2 regions of the Viridibacillus sp. NPDC093762 genome follow, and region 1 is predicted to be linked to the other one. Evidence: riboswitches for the same ligand, from Rfam matches in the RefSeq annotation. Region 1 holds a riboswitch; the other holds the start of a gene.
What was found. Region 1 has a riboswitch for FMN ahead of ribD (bifunctional diaminohydroxyphosphoribosylaminopyrimidine deaminase/5-amino-6-(5-phosphoribosylamino)uracil reductase RibD). Riboswitches for the same ligand answer to the same signal wherever they lie in the genome.
Positions count from the first base shown of each region.

Region 2: it holds a riboswitch for FMN, as region 1 does, so the genes downstream of both, ACQKM9_RS03550 (ECF transporter S component) here and ribD (bifunctional diaminohydroxyphosphoribosylaminopyrimidine deaminase/5-amino-6-(5-phosphoribosylamino)uracil reductase RibD) in region 1, are expected to answer to the same signal.

Region 1 covers NZ_JBNNUK010000015.1:32,908-37,579, reverse strand. The annotation lists gene ACQKM9_RS16425 (bifunctional 3,4-dihydroxy-2-butanone-4-phosphate synthase/GTP cyclohydrolase II) at 1-137, opposite strand, end outside; gene ribE (riboflavin synthase) at 156-794, opposite strand; gene ribD (bifunctional diaminohydroxyphosphoribosylaminopyrimidine deaminase/5-amino-6-(5-phosphoribosylamino)uracil reductase RibD) at 798-1,883, opposite strand; FMN riboswitch at 2,018-2,151, opposite strand; FMN riboswitch at 2,278-2,411, opposite strand; FMN riboswitch at 2,559-2,692, opposite strand; gene ACQKM9_RS16410 (hypothetical protein) at 2,874-3,197, opposite strand; gene ACQKM9_RS16405 (hypothetical protein) at 3,570-3,767, opposite strand; gene ACQKM9_RS16400 (class I SAM-dependent methyltransferase) at 4,039-4,215, shown strand; gene ACQKM9_RS16395 (hypothetical protein) at 4,272-4,589, shown strand; gene ACQKM9_RS16390 (hypothetical protein) at 4,623-4,672, shown strand, end outside.
Region 2 covers NZ_JBNNUK010000001.1:722,401-727,072, reverse strand. The annotation lists gene ACQKM9_RS03565 (rhodanese-related sulfurtransferase) at 1-664, opposite strand, end outside; gene ACQKM9_RS03560 (hypothetical protein) at 1,142-1,279, opposite strand; gene ACQKM9_RS03555 (hypothetical protein) at 1,402-1,821, opposite strand; gene ACQKM9_RS03550 (ECF transporter S component) at 2,031-2,612, opposite strand; FMN riboswitch at 2,772-2,909, opposite strand; gene ACQKM9_RS03545 (ATP-binding protein) at 2,999-4,672, opposite strand, start outside.

The sequences.
Region 1 (4,672 bases):
AAGTTAATATTTTCTGGCGTTGCATATTCTGCAAGTGCTACTAAATCCCCTTCATTTTCACGATTTTCATCATCAACGACAATTATCATTTTGCCTTCTTTTAAATCCTCTAACGCTTCTTTAATTGAGTGAAACATTGCTATACACCGCCCGTTTTAATATCCGTTTCTTTGTAAAAAATCCATTGTAATTGCTGAAGTACTATCGTTATTCTGTAATTGATGAATAATATATTTGCCTAGCATATCCGTTTCGATATTCACTTGTTGTCCGGTTTCCTTTAGTGCGAAAATCGTTTCTTGATACGTATGTGGAATAAGAGATACAGTCAGTTTTTCAGGCTGTTTGTCAAAAATCGTTAAGCTTGTTCCATCAATGGCTACGGAACCCCTTGATATACAAAAATGACTCAGTTCTCTAGAGATAGCGATGTCAATGTAAACTGCATTTGCTTGCTTTGTTTTTCTGACAATTGTCCCTGTCCCATCAACATGACCTGAAACGAAGTGACCGCCAAATCGCCCATTTGCAGCCATTGCTCTTTCTAAATTTACCAACTGCCCTACTTTTAAGGAGTGAATTGTTGTCGCTTTGACCGTTTCTGGCATGACATCTACACTGAATTCATGAGGAGTAAAATGCGAAACGGTAAGGCATACCCCGTTTACTGCTATACTATCGCCAATTTTCATATCCGACATGATGTCATGAGCTGCAATAATAAGCTTCATACTCTCTGCATCTTTTTTCAGCTCTGTTATTTTACCTTTTGCCTCAATAATCCCTGTGAACATACGCTATACCCCCACTCTCGAAATCACTTTAATCACATTACCAATTCGATCCACTTGCTGCAGTTTTAGTGGGATAGCCTCGGCCATGCTTTTTACGCCTAAATCTTCCAACATTCCAATTCCATCATGATCACCTACTATTTTTGGTGCTATGTAAGTAATCATTTCATTAACTAGACCTGAATTGACAAGGCTCGTAGTTAAACGCTGCCCCCCTTCCACATAAAGCGTGACGATATTTCGCCGTGCCAGCTCTTGAAGGACGTCCTGGATTGCGATTTTTTTTGTTTTTAGTTGAATGATTTGTACATTGGCTTGTACAAAGCTTGTGATTTGATTAGAAGTAACTTCACACCCAACAACTATCCATGTCTGCGTTTTTTGATCGGTGACAACCTTAGCATTTATAGGGGTTCTCAAATGCGTGTCCAAAATAATTCGAATTGGTTGCTTTTTACTTTCTGCTAATCGGTTTGTTAGTAATGGATCATCATTTAGCACCGTGCCAACTCCAACTAGGATTGCATCGGTTCGCGCTCTTTTGCGATGAACATCCTTCAGAACTTCTTTACCTGTGATATTTTCATTTCGACCATGAACTGTCGCAATCTTTCCATCTAATGTAATTGCTTGCTTTAACGTGACAAAAGGCAACCTCTGTTTCATAAAATACAAATAGGCTTTATTTAATTTCACAGCCTCGGCTTCACAAAGTCCTACTTCCACTTCAATGCCAGCATCCTTTAGCTTTGCTACACCAGTTCCAGCTACTAAGGGATTTGAATCGAGTGTTGCAATCACTACTTTTTTTATACCTGCATTCAAAATGGCCATCGTACACGGCGGTGTTTTACCAAAATGATTACAAGGTTCTAATGTGACATATATTGTGCTGCCAACAGCATTTTCTCCAGCCATGTTGAGTGCATGTACCTCCGCATGTGGAGAACCAGCTCTAAGATGCGCTCCAAAACCTACCACATCACCTTCTTTTACAATGACCGCTCCTACTACAGGATTGGGCGAAGTTTGACCTTCACCTATTGCTGCTAATTTCAATGCTAAATCCATAAAATACTCGTCATGCATAGAGAAAATCCTCCCTTTTTGAAAAATAAAAAACTCTCTAATTAAATTAGGGAGTTTGGGAGAATTTTAGATAAACGCATCGCTAAATAAACCTTATGAAAGACTATTTTTCAAAAGGAATTGCGTGTGATCTAGTTGTCCTTCTCCCATCCAGACTATACTGTCGGCTTTGGATTCGCACCAAATCCTGCTCTTATCAAGCTCACGGGCTTAGAAGCTTCACTTCATCACCGTCGATTGGGAATTTCACCCGACCCCGAAGGACATACATATTTAATTTTATCATTAAAAAAACTCCATAGATTTCTAAGGAGTTTGATAGGAGTTTTGTAAAATATCATAAGCAAATAAACCTATTAAAATACAAAATTTTTAATAAGACTTCGATATTCTTTACATCCTTCTCCCATCCAGACTATACTGTCGGCTTTGGATTCACACCAAATCCTGCTTTTATCAAGCTCACGGGCTTAGAAGCTTTTCTTCATCACCGTCGATTGGGAATTTCACCCGACCCCGAAGGATATTACATATGAAATTGACAACAATACAATATAGTTTTAGGGCATCCAAAAAACCCCATAGAACACTACGGAGTTTGATAGGAGACATAAATTATCAATGCTAAATAAACCTATTAAATCTATATAAATTTAATAAGACCTTGATATTCTTTACATCCTTCTCCCATCCAGACTATACTGTCGGCTTTGGATTCTCACCATATCCTGCCTAAAAAAGGCTCACGGGCTTAAAAGTTTTACTTTATCACCGTCGATTGGGAATTTCACCCGACCCCGAAGGATTATTATATTGTATGTAAATACCATAGCACTTTACTTATTTAAAAACTAGAGGTTTTTTTTATTTCCATAGAATTGATCGAAAGCAAACTCAAAAGAAATTAGTTATAAAAGCTTGATGTGCTGGGCTATATAGCCTTGTTACATGTCATGAAAAAAAGCATTTTTTTTATTCACCCATTCTAATTCACTGTATAGTTAGGGTAATAATACAAAAACCAAGGATGAAAACTATGGATATAAAAGTGATAAAACTCCATCTTCTCATTTCTAATTTCGGCCTCATAATGCTGTTTAAATTAATACATGCAGGAATATAAATAGCTGTAGCAATGATAGATATAATCAAAAAGACACCTAGTAAACCATCATCGTAAGCAGAGTCTACACTCAATCCGAAAGAATGCGAAGCGTACATTATAGTCATAAACCATAATACACCTATAAAAAACGATAAATAGCCGAGAAATAAGTTAACTATTACGGAAATAGACCGGTATCCTATTCTCATTATATCCTCCTTTTATTATTGAAATTATGCTTTAAAAACCTCATCACATTGTTTTCAGTCTTAGTGCACATACTATTGAAAATTTCCTTACCGCTATTTGAATTTCTTTGTATTCATAACATTAACTATTATATAGATTGTTCTAATATTTTATGTATAAGACACATATGATATCGAATATTTACAACGTTTCCCCTTAAATTACGCTCTCAATTTCCCTTTAGTATTCTGCGCATATTGCAAGAACATCCACTTTCATAACAGTAAAGTTATCTGCTCTCATACAAAAATTTAAACATGCAAAATAAAAAAGCACTACATAATAAAACAATTTAATATCGTTTCATATGTAGCACTCCTCTATCCAACTACTTATTCATTTATTCTTCTAGCATTATTTTTATTATTCGGTTTTTGTTTATCTTCATGATTATGTTGTTTATGTGCTTCATCATTTTGTCCAACCACATCAAAGTCATCTGGACTCAAATCAAACCCATAACCAAATTCTTCACGACCTAAGTTATTATTCTTTTTTGCTTTATTCTTTTCTTGATTGTTATTCGCCATTTATAATCACCTCCATCCACCTTAATTTGTTCATTTTCTATTGATTTATTCTTAGTATTTATTTAGTGAAATTGAATTGAACTTTTTAAAAGTATTAATTCGCAACGCGATAGAAACTGATCTTTATTCACAATTTATTTCCAATTCGTTATCAATAATCGATTTTTAATTATTTCTATATCGTTCCAGTTAGTGGTAAAGTTTTCTTTAAAAAAGGAGTGAGCAGAAAGAATAGTACTTGGAATGCAAATTTATATGATACGAAGCATCAATTTGTTTAAAATATGGTGAAGGATTAATTTCGTTTCTTAATCCACAAGCAAGAGAACAGATTTTAGATGTCGGTTGTGGTAAAGGTGATTTAACTGCACAAATTGCCAATTCAGGTGCAAAAGTCATTGGGATTGATCAATCTGCATCAATGAATGACAACAAGCAAAAAATTTGATCATATTTCCGTCCACGTCAAAAATGCACAACACCTTGGCTATTCAAAACAGTTTGATGCAGTTTTTTCAAACGCCGCATTGCTGGGTGAAACCTCAAGAAAAGGCCGTCGCAAGTATTTATGAAGCATTAAAAGACGGTGGTCGTTTTGTCGCTGAAATGGGTGGGCAAGGTAATTTCCCATCCAATGTGGAAGCAATTCAACAATCATTTAGTGAACTAAGTTATGAATACAAAGCAGAAAAGTTCCCGTGGTATTTTCCAAGCGTGGCCGAGTATGTTGCTTTACTTGATGAACATGGCTTTCACGTGCACTATGTAGAATTATCCAATCGTCTTACTGAATTATCTGGGGAAGTCGGTATTTTAAACTGACTGAATATATTTAGTGACAGTCTACTCGAGCATTTGAGCAAAATTGAAAAAGAAAATGTTATTAAACGAACTGAAGCACATTT
Region 2 (4,672 bases), on a different contig from region 1:
GCTGACCTTTAGCTACAGGGTCTTTTCCGTAAGTAACGATCCCACCGTGTAATTGACTCACATCTTCAAAACCTTCACGTTTTAACCAACCTGAGAATTTTTCGCAACGAATACCACCAGTACAGTAAGTTAAAATTTGCTTACCTTCTAGTAGTTCTTTGTTGTCGCGAATCCAGTCTGGTAAATCCCGGAACGTCTCGATATCTGGGCGAATCGCACCTTTGAAGTGGCCTACATCAAATTCGTACGTATTACGTGCATCAACGATTACTGTATTTTCTTCTTGCATCTTCTCTAAGAATTCTGCAGGCTCTAAATAATTACCTGTAATTTCATGCGGGTTAACATCGTCTTCTAGGCTTAAATTTACAAGCTCAGGTCTTGGACGTACATGCATTTTCTTGAAAGCATGTTGCTCTGATTCATCAATTTTGAAAACGATACCGTCAAAGCGAGGATCAGCTTTCATATGAGCCATATAAGCATCTGTTTGTTCCACAGTTCCTGAAACTGTTCCATTAATACCTTCTGAAGCGACTAAAATTCGACCTTTTAACTCAATTGATTTACAGTAAGCTAAATGCTCTGCAGCAAATGCTTCTGGGTCTTCAATCGTTGTGTAAAAATAATAAAGTAAAACATGGTAATTCAATGTTGTTTCCACCTATCGTGTATATTTGCAAGATATAGTTATAGGGTTTTAATGTATAGCATTATTCTTGCATTTGTTGTTTTATAGCACTTTTCAAAAAAAGCACCTATATCATTATACATCATTATTCTGTTTTGTGTTGGGGGACGATTGGGGGACTTTTTAAGGAATAATCAAAATAGCGTCGCTACCGCTTGTCATATTCTAATCCCAGGCAAATTTTCAGTTCATCCTTCACTTTATTTCGTAGAGTAATTTTAGATTATTGTACTTTTTTATCGTTTTCTCAAGTTTCCACCACACTATCAATTAACTTATGTAGGTTTCATTTTTAGTCTACAAGAAATTATTTTAATAGTAAGTTTTATAATGACCTTAACTCATAAAGAATGATGAAGGCCTGAGCGTTATGCTCAGGTTTTTTTATTTAATATAAATGTAAGAGAATCACTAAATGCTTTCAAAGTATAACCGAATTCAACTACCTGTCTACTCTACTTCTATTACAAATAGCATAGGAAACATCTCCGTAAGCATGTGATATTGGCTTTTCCATTCTACTTCATAAGAGTAATATGACAAACCTTTTTCTTTTGTTGTTATTAAGTTATCAATTTGTATCGGCACTTCTTTTTCCACCTACAGCTATTAGTATAGAGTGTAGCCCTGTTTCTTTAGCTTTTTTCACTTTATTGTTATCATAAAAAAAGCAATGAGGTATAGTACCTCATTGCTAATTGATATTACATTCAAATATTCTGCTCTTCATAAGAATATTGCGTCATACGAATAGCGACTTTACGTAACGTTAAATCTACGAAAAAGAAAACGCTTCCTAAAATGAAACCAGCAGTAGCAGCTGTTATTATTTGAAGAGACCAAACTCCACCTTGTGAGTAATAAGCAAATGTAATCGGAATGACAATACCTGTTCCGAAAGCCATATGCAATAACAGCGAGTAACCTCTCACATTCATTTTACGTTCCGCTATTCTATCTGCTATATATGAAGCCAATAAACCGTACGTAAATATTATCGGAACAACATATACGGTTAATGCAAATGCGCTGTGTAGAAAATATTCATCTGCTTGCATAAATAAAAAAGGTAATATAAAGAAGGAAATAATCGATGTAAAAAAAGCGCTTAATAGTTTTCTTTCAGCCATTCACATACATCCTTTCTTTTCTTGGAAGTTGATAAAGATATATTGTTGATAATATATAACATCGTAAAACCTCAAACTAAACATTCTCGTTTCTTCGCCATTATACTACTTAATGTGCTGAATATTCTTTTAATAACAGTATTATACAATCATTCATCTTTTTATACAATTATAAAAGCCGATGTTTTATTACAACATCGGCTGAAGGTTTAATTTAAATAATGCATCCTTTGTTTTTCAATCCATTTTTTCATGCTATTAAACAATATCATGAATATTATCATAACGATGAATCCTTTAATAATATTAAAGGGTAGTATACCAAGTACAATCATTTTAGTTAATGCTGTTCCAGTTGTAGCTGGGACATTTAAAAAGTACGTATACATAGGTAAGAATAGCAGATAGTTCAGTAAACTCATACCTACTGCCATTGTTAAGGTACCAACGACAAATCCAGTAGTTAAGCCTTTCGTACTTGAAAGACGTTTATAGACAAAATATACTGGCATAATAAATAATACGCCTGTTGTAAAGTTTGCAATATGACCAACTGGCATACCTGTTGGACTCCCTGAGAAAATCCAATCTAACACATTCTTAAATAACTCGACTAGAATACCTGCGAGCGGCCCCATTGTGATTGCTGCGATTAAGGCTGGCACATCACTAAAGTCCACTTCCAAAAATGCCGGAAACGGTGGTAGTGGGAAGTTAAATAGCATTAACACAAAAGAAATACTACTTAACATTGCAATTGCAATCCTCTTCTGCAATTTCATGTTCTTCATAATACTTTTCTCTCCTTTTGTAGATCCACTTCAAAAAGAGGAAAGGTATAGTCGTTGCTATGCAAAAAAATACCCTTAAGCACATAGTGTACTCAAGGGAGAATTTAGGCATAGTCAAATAAGCGTCTTATTGATACTCAAATTGAAAGACGACCGTACCTTCACCTTCTCCCATCCAGACTATACTGTCGGCTTTGGAATTTAACCAAATCCTGCCTTGCGGCTCGCGGGCTCAAGAGTATTGCTTAGTTCTCTAATACCGCCGATCGGGAATTTCACCCTGCCCCGAAGATGAACCATAATTTAATTGTAATACACTATAACTATATGCAAAAAAAAACGAATTGTAAAGTCTTCTAACTTACAATTCGTTTTTTGATTTTTATTTACATTTTATCAATAGGTAAATAGAATGTGAATGTAGTTCCTTTATCAACTTCACTTTCCACTGTAATTCTACCCTTATGTGCTTCAACAATATTTTTGGCAATGGCCAGACCTAGACCAGTACCTCCCTTACCACGTGTTCTAGCTTTATCAGCTTTATAGAAACGCTCAAATACATACTGCAGATCGTCTGCTGGTATCCCTGCACCGTTATCTTTTACTTGAATGCGTGCAAAGGATAGCTGACGATCTACAAAAACTTCTACGCTTCCTTCGACTGGTGTATGGCGTATAGCATTGTCAATTAAGTTTGTTAATACTTGTTCTATACGGTCTTCATCCATTTCTAAGTGATGTGTATCTTCAATTGTTGTATTAAATGTTAGATTTACTTGTTTCTCTCTTGCTACTTGAACAAATTTTTGTGTAATTCTTTCAATAACAGGTGATATTGGAACAGAATCTTTATATAAACGCATATGTCCTGATTCCATACGAGCTAAGTCAAGCAAGTCTGTGACTAAACGGCCCATTCGCTGCGACTCATCATAGATGATTTTAATCATTTCTTTACGTTCTTCTTCACTTGAGACGACATCATCCATAATAGCTTCACTATAGCCTTGAAGCATGGCTATTGGCGTTCGTAATTCATGTGAGACATTTGCTATAAAGTCTGAACGTAATTTATCTAAACGATGCTCTTCGGTTTTATCTCGTAACACAGCTACTGCACCGCGTACGGAATTTCCGCTATATAACGGGCTAATTGAAATCGCATAATAGGATCTTTCAATTTCGAGCTCAACTTCCAGCTCTTCTTCCAAATCTAAAACGTGGTCAAGCATATGGTAAATCTCAGCAGGAATAGGTTTATCACTATTAGCACTTTTAATGATAAACCATTTTTGTAGTAAAAGTTCCGCAGGTGGATTGCTGACCAATATGGTACGATCTCGATTAAACGTAATTACAGCGTCTGTCATCGATGTTAATATACTTGATAGCTGTTCTTTCTCTTGGTTAATTACTTCTAAGTGGTGTTTAAGTTGTTTGCCCATTTGATTGAAAGCTGTCGCTAATTGACCTATTTCATCATTTTGTAAAACAGGTACTTTTGTTTCAAAATTACCTTTTGCTAATTCAAATGCTGCTTCTCTCATTTTACGAAGAGGAGACGTAATGCGGGTCGATAAGAAAAACGCAAAGAACGTTGTTAACATCAAAGCAATTGCCGCTGCTAGAAAGACAATTTTAGTCGTTTCTTCTGTCGTCCTATGTATAGCATCCGGACTTTGATAAATAAAAATGGCTCCGTGTAGTTCGTTTTCAACATTTATCGGGAAAGCTAAAACAATGTAAGACTCCATATGCTCTTTTTTCGTTGTTGAAGGTAGCATCATTTCTTTTACAACAGGTGCATTCGTTGTAAATACTTTATCAAATGCTTTTTCATTAAGAATTTGTTGTTTAATTTCTTCTTGATTAAGTCCCTCTTGTAATGAAAAAGTAACATTACCTGGTTTCTCTGCGATTAATGCATTTGTTTCATCACTTAGAACATCTGAAATAATAGCCTTTGTAGAATCCGTTGTTTCACGGTCATTGATAATACGAGCAATTGTAGAAGCTTCTTGACGTAGTGATGATTCTGTTTGTTTAATATGGTAGTT